DNA from 3 places in the Pantoea sp. XAF26B01_ASV70 genome. Region 3 is predicted to be linked to each of the others. Evidence: predicted binding sites of a transcription regulator. Region 3 holds the regulator's gene; each other region holds the start of a gene.
What was found. Region 3 encodes LexA, which represses DNA repair genes until DNA is damaged. Its sites were predicted from a motif close to TNCTGTATGTACATACAGNA; they were not measured.

Region 1 (4,788 bases), 2.1 Mb from region 3:
GAGGTGACTGCGTGGGATCGATGATCACCACATCATTCCGCAGAATCGCGGGCGTCATCGCCTGTTCTTCCACCCGGAAGGCAAAGCTCTGCTGTGAAAGCGCCATGTCGTTGTGCATCAGCAGTTCATGCCGGACGGAACCGGCCTCGCTCAGCCATCGCGGCACGTCGCGCTGTGCAAGCAGTGGGATCTGGTGCAGACCACTCCAGGCGCTTTCGCTGAAAACAGGACCATCCCCATCTATCAGAAAAGCCGGTGCGCAGCCCAGCGCTTCAGCGAGCCGCAGCAGGTTCTCACCGCGCGGCAGCGTCTCCTCTTTTTCCCATTGCGAAATCGCCACATGGGACACTTTTACCTGTTGCGCCAATTGCTTCTGCGTTAACTGCAGCGATTTACGTCGGAGTCGGATGCGGTCACCCAGCGTTTCGTTTTTCATAAGCTTGACTTTTTGGTTGAGAGTGACTTAAGTATACTTAAGCCTGGTATTTAAGCAATCTTAAATTTCATGCGGGGGACGTGGCTAAGCAGCACGCAGTAAGTTCCAGAGACCTTACCGTACAAAGGGGTGTGGCATGGAAAGTAGTCTGATTACCAGTATGGGTGCGTTAGTTCTGGGTGGGGGGGCAGCAGCACTGTTCTGGAAACCGTTATTGGCGGGAATTGCGTCAATCGTAACCAGTAATCGAGCCGGCGGCGAAATTATTACCAGCTACAAAGAGCAGGTGGTGTTGCTGAAAGAGAGCAACCTGCTGATACGGGAGGAGAACGATGAATTACGCGAACGGCACGACAGGAATCTGCGGCGTATCTCGACACTCGAAACCGATCTTCGGTTAATCAAGAATGCGGTAGGGATTTTACTGGCAATGACCGAAACCGATCAGAACGATAAATTTCGTAATGAGATTGATCGGCTTATCTCAACTCTGGAGGATCGCAGTGATGGCCACGATTAATAGCACTAAGGCACCTATGTCTTACCGGCGCAAAGTTATCCTCGGCTGCGTATTGCTGAGCTGTTCGATGATTTGCATCCTGATGACGATCATTTTTCTCTACGTCAGTAACACCGCAAACAAGCGGGTCGAGGAGATTCGGGCGGATTACCGCTTAATTGCGGCGCGGCGTGATGACAGAGTGGAGCTGCTGACCGATCAGGTTGCAGCAATACAGCACAAGCTGGATGCAATACCGGATCGCATAGCCGACAAAACGGTCATAAAAGTCAAAGAGGTCGTCACTGAGAGTGAGGTGCCAGCCGTGAAATCCGGTCATAAACCATAACTTCCGATTATTCTTAATGCGGCTTCGCTATTATCGACTAGTTTTAAATATCCGGGCAACATTTTGTACCTGAATGCAGGCCCGCTGATTGGCCGGTTGATGAACCGCTAAGCCTACTCACTTTGGATAGATGACCAGAAGGAAATTTAGCATGAGCGATTCAACAGAAACCAAGACCAAAACTGAATATCTGCGTGACGTGACTTCTCAGCTAAAAGAGATGCGTCACTATGCTCAGACCAACACCGAAACCCTTTCCAGCCAATGGTTAGCGTTTGATGCGGGTGAGTATAAAGACAAGACCAACGCCGACCGAATCGATGCGTTGCTGAATAAGCAGGGTAAACTGCTGGAAGATCTGGATGCCGCGATTCAGGACATCGAGATTGAAGTTAATCACAGCGAGCAGGAGAGCTAAGTCATCTCCCGCTAACTGATGTGGTGGCCGTTAAGGGATTAATCGGCCACCAGCCACATTTCCGCTTCGTCGAACATCTCTTCAACAATCCGCGCAACCGTCGCTTTATCGTTTTTACTCAAATCAGTATCAATCGCGTTACGTTCCATGGGCTTGACCTTAACTTCAATGTCAGGAAACACCCGATGCACCCGCTTTTCCAGCTCCTCACGAATCATCTCGCGAGCACCCGGTAAACCGGCAACGTTGCGCTTGTCATAAATCAACTCAACAAACATGATGGCAATCCATTCAGGGCAAAATCGCTGACATATAATACTGTAAATAAAAACAGTAGCAAGGCAGCGCGCCTGATTTCGTGTAAATTTTTATCTCGCATAAACCTCAATCTTCGACTAGCAAAATGCGCACGCATCGCGACATAATGGCGGCTTACTTTTAGGAGGTCCGCGATGCGACAACTGGTAATTGATATTCTGCTAAAACTGGCAAAGATGGACGTCGATGCAAAAGAGTTGACGGCGCAGCTTGAAGCGCAGTCCCTGCTGGTTGCGGCGCTGCTGGTGCAGGCGAAACAGGACAACTCGCTGACTATTTCAGAAACGGTGCAGGATGCCATTGTTACCGCTTCGCAATCTTCGACCGAGTTTCTGCAGTCTGATGTGGATCTGCTGCTGACGCATATTAATCGTCTGCTGGCGGTAGCGAGTTATGTTGAAGTAAAGGGTAAAGCGACGGAAGGTGAAGGGTAGGGGCGGATAAAAAAATTCGCCTCTGGAGGTGGAATTTAGACAACACCTGCAGAGGCAGTGCATCAGCACTATTCGTTAAAGGACAATCACGACCTGAGTCGCACGCCGAAGTTATACACTTTCCCCCGGTTAGTACAACTTTATCTGCAGTGCCGGAACTGGTTGGAGGTGTTTGAAAAATGCAACTTCAACGCGGCCCTGATTAGAGCTCGTTTTTGATGCAAAACTCTTCCCAGCTCATCCCCAGTGACTCAGCATGAGATTTGAGATAAGTCTCGATAGCCTCAGCCGCCACCGCTTTATCCGGCTCAGCGAGCTGAATAGAAAAGATCATTCCATCCAGATTTTTCTGCCGCAAAAAGGCCGCATAGATGCGCTCGGCATGCCATTCGCGCAGCTGTCGCAGTGACAGGTTAGCTGCACGGGCGTCGCTCTCTGTTAATTCATCAAGTGCAGACTGAAAGTCGGGATGCGCGGTAAAAAACATCTCGCGCGCCTGGGCATAGTAGGCTTCTGGCGTTTTCATATTCATATTCCTGAAAGTCTGTTGCAGCGCGTCAGTGTAGCGGGTTGTCTTCCGCTTGTCAGGCGTGACAAAGGCGGGGCTTTGCATCAGTTCAGCCTCTGAACTTCCGGTCAAAAACCTGACCGTGAGCCTCGCTGCGGGTTAAATTCTGGCGCAATCAGGGTCTGCGTGGTGTTTGAACACCCAGATACCTTGCGCAACGCGGTGGAAAAATTATAACGTAGCCGCCATTGATGGGATCTTAGGGATTAAACATGAAAAAGTGGATGCTGATTGCCGCGCTGGCACTGAGTGGCTGTGCACAAATCAACGATTATGAAAATGCGGTGCAAACGCCGGCGCCCGCTGATCTGCAGGGAACCTGGCAAACCGTCGGTCCACAGAGCAGCCTGATCAGCGATAAGGCGATAGCCAGTGTGATCATCAATGCGGATGGCAGCACGCTGGACTGCCGTCAGTGGATGCGGGTGATTGCGAAGCCGGGCAAACTGACCCGGTTAAGCGGCGATTATGTCAACGTAACGCGTCAGGTGCGGGTGATGCCGCTGGTCGTGGAGAATGGCGAGCTGAGCTATGACAGGATGACTCTGCGTAAAGTGGCGCGTCCGACCGTTGAGTGTCAGCAGGCGCTGGAAGAAGTGGCGAAACAGCCGAAAGCCGCCGTGATTCAGAACATCGAACCGCAACTGCTGCGCACACCGATTACAGAAAACAACGCGAAGTCATAACAGCCGGACCATAACAAAACCGCCCCGACGGGCAGAGCGCACTTCACGCTTCTGTCTGCCGGGGCGGTTTTAGTTTTGAGTCATTTCTTCGGCAACGAGCTTATTCTGCAACCACCCAGACGCTGACACTGCCACCGTTACAGACAAAGACCGCCGTGCCGTGCTCGTCGGCAGTAATGGTCTCTTCCCGATTCCCCAGATGATCGCGCCAGACCTTACCGGCAAAACCTTCACCCATCGGCACGCTTTTCTCACCGGCATCGCCGTTCGACATGATCACCACACAGCCTGGCTGTGTTTCGGTGCCGCTGCGGCTGAAGGCCACGCAGTTTGGGTGATCAAAATAGTCGGTCTGCACGCCCCAGCCATACTGCTGGCGCGCCCGGATCAATCCTTCCAGTTCAGGGATCACCGGCATGTCAATTTTGTGCTTCTCGCCGTCGCCGCCTTCATCTTCATAGGTCGCCCCGAACAGATCGGGATAGAAGATGGTAGGCACACCCTGCTCACGCAACAGGATCAGCGCATAGGCCAGCGGTTTAAACCAGGCTTCTACCGGCGCTTCCAGCGACTGCAGCGGCTGGGTGTCGTGGTTAGCCACGATCGTCACGGCATGCCACGGATCAGCAACCACCAGCGAGTTAGCAAAAATCTGGCTCATGTCGTAGGCGCTGCCCGCGGTTGAGGCCTGGTGGAAGTTCATGTGCAGTGGCGCATCAAACAGCATGGTTTTGCCTTCCACCTGATGCACATACTCCTGCAGCTTCTCCGTTTCAAACGACCAGTATTCCGCGACGATAAACATCGGCTCCTCAGCAACCTCCTGAATATGGTCAATCCACTCTTTGTAGAACCAGGCCGGGATATGTTTTACCGCATCCAGACGAAAGCCGGTGCAGGGCACCTGTTCCATCACCCAGCGCGCCCAGTATTTCAGCTCTTCCCTGACCGCGTTGTTGCGGAAATCGATGTTGGCGCCCATCAGATAGTCGAAATTACCCAGTTCGTTATCAACCTGGTCATTCCAGCCTTCGGCGGTGTAGTCATTGATGATTTTGAATACGCCGTTTTCGTCCGGAT
Region 2 (4,788 bases), 910 kb from region 3:
AGGTCGAACACCATTTCAGGAATGGCGCGATGGCGGTCGCGCTGGCTGGCACCCGCCAGCAGGGCAATCAGCAGATTATCTTCCACGCTCATCTGGGTAAAAATATGGCGGCCCTGCGGCACATAGCCAATCCCCATCTGCGCCCGCTGTTCAGCCGGTTGCAGCAGCAGATCTTCCGGCGGCGAGCCATCCTCTTTCCAGGAGATAGAGCCGCTGTTAATCGGCAATCTGCCCATGATGCAGTTCACCAGGGTGGTTTTACCCATGCCAGGACGGCCCAGAATGCCGGTGCAGGTGCCAGGCGACAGATCCAGGTCCACATCCCACAGAATATGGTTTTGACCGTAAAATTGATTTACCGAACGTAAACTCAGCATCTGACACTCTCCTTCCCGATCGTTAGCCTGATTGCTTCCGCGCTCTGTCGTCTGGCAAACAAGTCATCAGCAACGGCAGCCTCGCCATTGCAGCACAGTGCGCGTTTCGCGCGGTGACGCCACTGACTCCTGCAATTCCCAGGCCAGATCTAAAAACGGCCCTGTTTCCTGCTGCAGCGCCACGTATCAGGGATGAAAGGTGAGAAAAACTTATCAATTCCCCACGGTGACCACGCGCATGCACTTTTGCAGTGCCCTGGAGCGCTGTTTCTGGTGCAGACGTACTGTAACGTGGCAGGAAGTCCGATTAAGAATCTTAGTATGAGGCGTGCAAATTTGCGTACGACACCCGGTGACAGATTAAAATTGCAGAATAATCCGTCAGCAGGCGACGCGAAATTTAACGCAAAAAAAATTATTTTCACGGTAGTGAGAAGGCAGGGAAAAATTATACACAGCTGATGGCGTCGGGGCTGCCATCACTTATCCACCATTCCTGTGGATAACCTTGTGCATTAGGTAATGAAAACCAGTTGGAAGCGAGGAAATACGCGGCCTGGTAACATAATGACGAGAATCTGGCCTCATAGCCTTATATCAGTAAAATCAGTTGTTTATCAAAAAACAAGCCTGAGAATTATCTGTCAGGTAACCGTACTGTAATTTTGTGACACTCTATTGACAAATGTTAAATCAGATCCCTGCCTGGGGATAACATTGCGCAACATGCTGAGCGATAACGCTGCCAGCCTGCGGGGACATCAGGTGCCATCCTGCTGGCGTTAACATTGCATCAATACTGTTTTTATATCCAGTATTATTTTCTGGCAAAATCACCATAGCAGAGTAAAATAAGTGCCTGCCCGCCGACTTCTCCAGCAGGAACTGCATTCATGAGCAAAGCCTTTAAATTGAACTCCGCCTTTAAACCTTCGGGCGACCAGCCTGAGGCGATACGTCGCCTGGAAGAGGGGCTGGAGGATGGACTGGCCCATCAGACCTTATTAGGCGTAACCGGCTCTGGTAAAACGTTTACCGTCGCCAACGTGATTGCCGACCTCAACCGTCCGACCATGGTGCTGGCGCCCAACAAGACGCTGGCCGCCCAGCTCTATGGCGAGATGAAAGAGTTTTTCCCGGATAACGCCGTCGAGTTTTTCGTCTCTTACTACGACTACTACCAGCCTGAAGCCTATGTGCCGAGCTCCGACACCTTTATCGAAAAGGATGCGTCGGTGAACGAACATATCGAACAGATGCGTCTGTCGGCCACCAAGGCGCTGCTGGAACGGCGCGATGTCATTGTGGTGGCATCGGTTTCGGCTATCTACGGTCTGGGCGATCCCGATCTCTATCTGAAAATGATGCTCCACCTGACCCGCGGCATGATTATCGATCAGCGCAGTATTCTGCGCCGTCTGTCAGAGCTGCAGTACACCCGCAACGACCAGGCGTTCCAGCGCGGCACCTTCCGGGTGCGCGGCGAAGTGATCGATATCTTCCCGGCGGAGTCGGACGATATTGCGCTGCGCGTCGAGCTGTTTGATGAAGAGGTTGAGCGTCTGTCGCTGTTTGACCCGCTGACCGGCCAGATCGATTCGGTCGTGCCGCGCTTTACCATCTACCCCAAGACGCACTACGTCACGCCGCGTGAGCGTATTCTGCAGGCGATGGAAGATATCAAAGTTGAGCTGGCGGACCGCCGCCGGGTGCTGCTGGAGAACAATAAGCTGCTGGAAGAGCAGCGCATTACCCAGCGTACCCAGTTTGACCTGGAGATGATGAGTGAGCTGGGTTACTGCTCTGGCATTGAGAACTACTCACGCTACCTCTCCGCACGCGGACCGGGCGAAGCGCCGCCGACGCTGTTTGACTATCTGCCCGCCGATGGCCTGCTGGTGGTGGATGAGTCGCACGTGACCATTCCGCAGATTGGCGGCATGTACAAAGGCGACCGGGCGCGTAAAGAGACGCTGGTGGAGTACGGCTTCCGCCTGCCGTCGGCGCTGGATAACCGTCCGATGAAGTTTGAAGAGTTTGAGGCGCTGGCCCCGCAGACCATCTATGTTTCGGCGACGCCGGGCAAATATGAGCTGGAAAAGTCGGGCGACGAAGTGATCGATCAGGTGGTGCGTCCTACCGGTCTGCTGGATCCGATCATCGAAGTGCGTCCGGTCGGTACCCAGGTCGACGATCTGCTGTCAGAAATCCGTCAGCGCGTGGCGATCAACGAACGTGTACTGGTGACGGTGCTGACCAAACGCATGGCGGAAGACCTCACCGAATATCTGTCTGAGCATGGTGAGAAGGTGCGTTATCTGCACTCCGATATCGACACGGTAGAGCGTATGGAGATTATCCGCGACTTACGTCTGGGCGAGTTTGATGTGCTGGTGGGCATTAACTTACTGCGTGAGGGGCTGGATATGCCGGAAGTGTCGCTGGTGGCGATTCTCGATGCGGATAAAGAGGGCTTCCTGCGCTCCGAACGCTCGCTGATTCAGACCATTGGCCGTGCGGCGCGTAACATCAACGGTAAGGCGATTCTCTATGGCGATAAAATCACGCCGTCGATGGCGCGCGCCATTGAAGAGACCGAGCGCCGCCGTGAGAAACAGCAGCTGCACAACGAAGAGAATGGCATCGTGCCGCAGGGCCTGAATAAGAAGATCACCGATATTCTGGAACTGGGCAAAAATGTGGTGAAAACCCGCGGCAAAGCGAAACCCGCCCGTCCTGGCGAAGCCCAGGCGCTGGCCGATTTCCAGCTGTTAACGCCGCAGGCTCTTCAGAAGAAGATCCACGAACTGGAAGGGCAGATGCAGCAGCATGCTCAGAACCTGGAGTTCGAACAGGCGGCCAACGTACGCGATCAGCTGCATGAACTGCGAACGCTGTTTATTGCGGCCTCGTAGCGCCGTTAAAGCCCTGAATGGCATGTTCCAGTGCCACCCGTAACAGCTGGCGGTCGTGACGATATTGGATATCGGCGGCCTCCAGCGGTTCACGGACAATCAGCCGGTTTTCAATGCCACGGGTGTCCACCGCCGGGCTGACGACCAGCGCATCAATCACCCGCTTGCCGATATAACGCTCCATCATCTGCAGCTTATCAGCCACTGAGAGACTGGCGGCGGCAGGACTCAGCTCGCGGCCCAGATTGCCGATAAACACCATAGTGGCAGGCGTGCGACGCAAGGCCTGCGCCATCTCTTCCATCAGCAGAATCGGCATCAGACTGGTGTAAAAGCTGCCGGGTCCAATCAGGATCAGATCCGCTTCACCAACCGCCTGCAGCGCTTCCCGCGTTGGCTGGACGTTGGGATGCAGCATCAGCTCCTGCGGCGGCTGCTTCATCTCGTCAATTGCGGTTTCGCCATAAACCATGTTGCCTTCAACATCCATCGCCACCAGATCCACCGGCTGCTCCGACATCGGGATTAAAAAGGCGTCGACCTTCAGCAGGTTACGGATAATGTTGATCGCTTCCAGCGGACGAACGCTGAGATGATCCAGCGCCCGCAGCATCAGATTACCCAGGTTGTGTCCGGCCAGTTCGCCATTACCGGCAAAACGGTACTCAAACATCGCCGAGGCGACGCTGGGTTCTGCAATCAGCTGGTTAAGGCAGTTACGCATATCGCCCCAGGCGATGCCGCCTTCTGAGCGACGAATACGGCCGGTTGATCCGCCGTTGTCGGTGGTGGTGACGATGCCGGTGAGACGCGAGCCCAGCGGGGAAAGGGCAGACATGACGCGGCCTAAACCGTGTCCGCCTCCCAGTGCCACAACGCGATCAAGATCGGCCAGTGTGCGATTCATACTTCTCCTTAATATCCGTTCGCGTGGCGAGGCTCTAATCGCTAAGCCCGCGCGGATGACTTACGTCAAAATCTGGATCGCATTTTAACGTATCCTGTCGCGAAAATGCGGTGAAAATTCGATATGTATAAGAATATATAGCGAAAACAGCAAATGGAAGAGTGACGAAAATCACGCTACCATCATGCTTACCGCGCTGATCAACGGGTCAGCGTACACTCAAGCCTGAATGCCTACGTCTGCGGATAGGGGGTTCAGGCCGTAGCCATCGAGCTGCCAGGGTGCAGGAAGAAATGACTGCATCTCCCAATCTGGAAAGGTGTTCTGGTGTCACAATTTACTGATGCATACGCGCGTAAGTTCTATTACCTGCGCCTGTCGGTCACGGATGTCTGTAATTTCCGCTGTACCTACTGTCTTCCTGACGGCTACAAACCGCAGGGAATTCGTAACAAAAGCTTTCTCTCGCTGGATGAAATCCGCCGCGTCACGCGGGCCTTTGCCGCTGCCGGAACAGAAAAAGTGCGGCTGACCGGCGGTGAGCCGTCGCTGCGCCGCGATTTTACCGACATCATCGCGGCAGTGCGCG
Region 3 (4,788 bases):
CGCTGCAGTGTTTCACGCACACCGGCGGCCAGCAGTTGCAGCGTGCGATAGCGCGCTGAGGAAAAGCGCAATTCGCCAGCTTCGAGCGTAATCAGGCCCTGACGCGCCAGCTCCTGACTCAGTTCGGTCAGCAGTTGCGGCAGCTCATCAGTCTGCCAGCGCAGGAACAGCTCACTCTTCAGCATCGGGTAGATCAGGCTCACCTGACGCAGCAGTTCTGCTTCGCTCAGCGTCTGATGCTGCTGAACAATGGCGGCAATCAGCGACGGCATCACCAGCATATGATGAATATTGTTGCGATAGTAGGTCATCAGCACCGCCTGCTCTCGCGGCAGAATGATGATGTCGCCAATGCTGTCCTTTTCACTCTCAAACTTATTCATACCCATGGCGTGATCCAGCAGCGCTTCCGCTGAGAGATCGGGTACGGTCGCATTTGGCGAGTAAGGCACGTTGCGCAGCAACTGGGTATAGCACTCCAGTTGTTCAATCAGCTGTTCACGGGTTAGTGAGCGCTGACGTGACGCCAGCAGGGCGGTGACACAGAGGTTCATGGCGTTAGCCGCGCCCGCTTCATTGATACGCACCATCAGGCTGGCAGCAATATCGTTGACGGTTGGGGTTAACCAGCTGGGACGCTGCGGCTCAATCGGATCGATGGCATCGCGCCATTCCGGCACCCGCTTATTGAGATAGTTGACCAGCGGCAGGGGTTCGCCAAAGTTCACGTAACCCTGACCGAGATTGCGCAGCTTGCGTAAGCCGCGCACCATCTGCATGAAGCCCTCTTTCTCTTTCGCCGCGCCGCGCAGTTCTTTAGCGTAAGTGCCCACTTCCATCACGTGCTCATAGCCGATGTAAATCGGCACCAGCGTGATGGGGCGATTTCCGCCGCGCAGCATCGCCTGCAGCGTCATGGCTAAGGTGCCGGTTTTAGGGTCCAGCAGGCGACCGGTTCGTGAACGGCCACCTTCGACAAAGTACTCAACCGAATAGCCGCGGGTGAATAGCTCGCCGAGATATTCGCGGAATACCGTGGCGTAGAGCTTGTTGCCTTTAAAGGTACGACGAATAAAGAAAGCGCCCAGGCGACGGAAAATCGGGCCGGCTGGCCAGAAGTTGAGATTGATCCCGGCTGCGATGTGCGGCGGCACCAGTCCCTGATGATAGAGCACATAGGAGAGCAGCAGATAATCCATGTGGCTGCGATGGCACGGCACATAGACAATCTCGTGGCCATCCTGCGCCAGCTGGCGGACTTTTTCGCCGCCATTGACGTTGATGCCCTGATAGAGCCGACTCCAGAGCCAGCCCATCACGCGGTCAGTTACGCGGATGGCTTCATAGGAGAAGTTTGCCGCAATCTCCTCCATCATTTCGACGGCGTTCTGCTGCGCTTTCTCATGGGAGATTTTTTTGCTGCGAGCTTCATCTTCTACTGCTTTTTCAATCGCTTTGGATTGCAGCAGACGAGTAAACAGATCCTGACGCGCCGGCAAGCGCGGGCCAATCGCCGCCAGCCGCTGGCGGGCAAAATGAATGCGCGCCACACGAGCCAGCTTCTGGGCGATCGACTGATCCGTACCGTGTTCAGTTGCCATGCGGCGCAGCGACACCGTCGGCGAGAAGCGGACAAAACTGTCGCGCCCGTGCCAGATCACCGCAAAAAACTTCTGCACCCCGTTCAGCACCCGCAGGTGTGGCGTTGCTTCGCCCTGGACTTCACGTCCTGGTGCGCGGCCAAACATCACCGTGACCGGCAGCATCTGAATATCCAGCTTAGGGTTATTGCGATGCAGGTCCAGGTAATCGTGAAAAATTTTCACGGATTCAACGCTGGGCACAAAATAGGGGAAGACGCGAGGGCCATTGTGGATAAAGACGTGGCGCGGCAGCAGAGAACCATCAATCTCCAGCGGAGTGAGCGGGTCGGGCAGATGATGCCGCAGACACTGTGCGCGTAAAGTCAGTAAGTCGGCCTTCGAATCGTAAGGCAAAACATACATAATAGGTCGGGTCGGATCCAGACCATGTTCAGACACGGGATCGGCCGGAATGGCCTTACTTTTTACCAAAAACGACAGTGGTAAATTAAGCAGTTTGTAATAGAGTTTACGCCAACCTGACATAGACAACATGAAGCCTCTTGTTAGCAAAGCGCCGCAAGCATACCAGAAAGCGCAGCGAAGATCTGTGGTGGTGCCAATTGCACGCAGCCCAGACATTGACGTCAATCCGATGAAAGGGTTCCCACATCATGGCAAATAATGCCACCGGACTTATCAGAATAGTAAAAGCTGCAGGTTACTCATGGCAGGGACTGCGTGCCGCCTGGCAACATGAAGCGGCGTTTCGGCAGGAAGCGCTGGCTGCGCTGGCCGCTATTGTTATTGCGTGCTGGCTGGATGTCGATGTGGTCTCCCGCATCCTCATGATTGGGGCGGTGGTGCTGGTGGTCATTGTTGAAATCCTCAATAGCGCCATTGAAGCAGTGGTCGACCGCATCGGTCAGGAGCATCATCCGCTGGCGGGCCGGGCAAAAGACATGGGCTCGGCGGCGGTGCTGATCAGCATCTTACTGGCACTCTTCGTCTGGATCGCGCTGCTCTGGACACATTTGCGATAAGCCTTCCATAACGCGTCTGAGGGCGCGTTTTCCCTGACAATCGGTTTCCATTTCACCAATACCTGTATATACTCACAGCGACTGTATAAACAACCAGGGGGCGGGATGAAAGCATTAACCAGCAGGCAGCAGCAGGTCTATGACCTGATTCGCGACCATATTTCTTCAACGGGCATGCCGCCTACGCGTGCCGAGATCGCCGCGCAGCTGGGCTTCCGTTCGCCGAACGCGGCAGAAGAGCATCTGAAAGCGCTGGCGCGCAAAGGCGTCATCGAGATCGTTTCCGGTGCATCGCGCGGCATTCGACTGTTAATGGAAGAAGAAGCCTCAGAAGGGCTACCGCTGATTGGCCGGGTTGCTGCCGGTGAGCCGATCATGGCGCAGGAACATATCGAAACCCACTACAAGGTCGATCCGGGCCTGTTTAAGCCGTCTGCTGACTTCCTGCTGCGCGTCAGCGGAATGTCGATGAAAGATATCGGGATTATGGATGGCGACCTGCTCGCGGTGCATAAAACCCAGGATGTGCGTAACGGCCAGGTTGTGGTTGCCCGCATTGATGATGAAGTCACCGTTAAGCGCTGGAAAAAGCAGGGTGCTATCGTGCATCTGCTGCCGGAAAACAGCGATTTTGACCCGATTGTTGTCGATACCCGTGCGCAGTCACTGACCATAGAAGGTCTGGCTGTTGGCGTGGTGCGCAACGGTGAGTGGCTCTGATTCTTCTGCCAGCGTGCATTCGCCTTCTCTGATGCTATTCTGTCTGCCCTAATTTTGTCGCTGCCTCTTTTGCGCAGCGACACTGAGCACGGAACGGCGAATGCGCTTTATTACGGCAACCGATAAAAATCTCTGGCGGCTTGCGCTGCCGATGATCCTTTCAAATATCACCGTTCCCTTACTTGGAGTGGTCGATACTGCAGTAATTGGTCATCTCGACAGCCCTGTCTATCTTGGCGGGGTTGCGGTCGGGACTACAGTGACCAGCTTCCTCTTTATGCTGCTGCTTTTCCTTCGAATGAGTACCACTGGCCTTACGGCGCAGGCATTTGGCGCGGGCGATAAAATGGCGCTGGCACGCGCGCTGACTCAGCCGCTGATCATTGCGCTGCTGGCGGGCGTACTGTTCATCGCTTTGCGTTATCCGATTATTCAGCTGTCGACCCATCTGGTTGGCGGCAATCCCGATGTACTCGAACAGGCGGCACTGTTTATTCAGATTCGCTGGCTCAGTGCGCCTGCCACGCTGGCAAACCTGGTCATTCTGGGCTGGCTGCTGGGCGTGCAGTATGCACGCGCGCCGGTGATCCTGCTGGTGGTGGGCAACCTGGTTAACATCGTGCTCGATCTCTGGCTGGTGATGGGGCTGCACTGGGGTGTCGCGGGGGCGGCAACCGCCACGGCGCTGGCGGAATACATTACGCTGGGTGTCGGCAGCATCATGGTCTGGCGGGTGTTAAAACTGCGCGGAATTACGCTTAGCCTGCTGAAGCAGAGCTGGCGCGGTGACAGCGGCCGGCTGCTGCGACTGAACCGGGATATCATGCTGCGCTCTCTGATGCTGCAGCTCTGTTTCGCCTCGCTGACCGTACTGGGTGCCCGGCTGGGTCCGGATGTGGTGGCGGTTAACGCAGTATTACTGATGTTCATCACTTTTACGGCTTACGCGCTGGATGGCTTTGCCTATGCGGTTGAAGCTTTTGCGGGTGAGGCGCATGGTGCAAAAGATGGCAGCAAACTCCTGCGCGTCTGGCACTCTGCCTGTCGGCAGGCGGTGGTGGTGGCGCTGTTCTTCTCGCTGATCTATGCCATTTTTGGCCCGCAAATCGTTACCCTGCTGACCTCTCTTCAGTCACTCCAGCAGACAGCGGACCGCTATCTGGTCTGGCAGATGATTATGCCGCTGATCGGTGTCTGGTGTTATCTGCTGGATGGCATGTTCATCGGGGCGACGCGCGGGCGCGAGATGCGTAACAGCATGGTAGTTGCCGCAGCCGGCTATTTTCTGACGCTGCTTAGCGTACCGGTGCTGGGTAACCATGGTCTTTGGCTGGCAGTCACGGTTTTCCTGGCGCTGCGAGGCCTGTCGCTGTGGCTCATCTGGCGTAAGCACTGGCGTCAGAACAGCTGGTTTGATGCCTGAGTCAGCCGTGGCTGCACGC

Region 1: a site for LexA is predicted at 2,019-2,038, ahead of ACX8ZY_RS08410 (DinI-like family protein). Genes of this name have one in related genera too.
Region 2: a site for LexA is predicted at 1,175-1,194, ahead of uvrB (excinuclease ABC subunit UvrB). Genes of this name have one in related genera too.

The regions. Positions count from the first base shown of each region.
Region 1 covers NZ_CM137251.1:1,804,273-1,809,060, forward strand. Annotated here, with positions in the region: gene ACX8ZY_RS08390 (helix-turn-helix domain-containing protein) at 1-436, opposite strand, end outside; gene ACX8ZY_RS08395 (hypothetical protein) at 573-956, shown strand; gene ACX8ZY_RS08400 (hypothetical protein) at 943-1,284, shown strand; gene ACX8ZY_RS08405 (hypothetical protein) at 1,436-1,702, shown strand; gene ACX8ZY_RS08410 (DinI-like family protein) at 1,741-1,980, opposite strand; gene iraP (anti-adapter protein IraP) at 2,155-2,454, shown strand; gene ACX8ZY_RS08420 (DUF6388 family protein) at 2,657-2,980, opposite strand; gene yedD (lipoprotein YedD) at 3,235-3,708, shown strand; gene amyA (alpha-amylase) at 3,809-4,788, opposite strand, start outside.
Region 2 covers NZ_CM137251.1:2,989,474-2,994,261, reverse strand. Annotated here, with positions in the region: gene ACX8ZY_RS14070 (ABC transporter ATP-binding protein) at 1-377, opposite strand, end outside; gene uvrB (excinuclease ABC subunit UvrB) at 1,271-3,292, shown strand; gene ACX8ZY_RS14060 (gluconeogenesis factor YvcK family protein) at 3,276-4,199, opposite strand; molybdenum cofactor riboswitch at 4,404-4,537, shown strand; gene moaA (GTP 3',8-cyclase MoaA) at 4,527-4,788, shown strand, end outside.
Region 3 covers NZ_CM137251.1:3,897,469-3,902,256, reverse strand. Annotated here, with positions in the region: gene plsB (glycerol-3-phosphate 1-O-acyltransferase PlsB) at 1-2,129, opposite strand, end outside; gene ACX8ZY_RS18450 (diacylglycerol kinase) at 2,258-2,626, shown strand; gene lexA (transcriptional repressor LexA) at 2,732-3,346, shown strand; gene dinF (MATE family efflux transporter DinF) at 3,447-4,769, shown strand.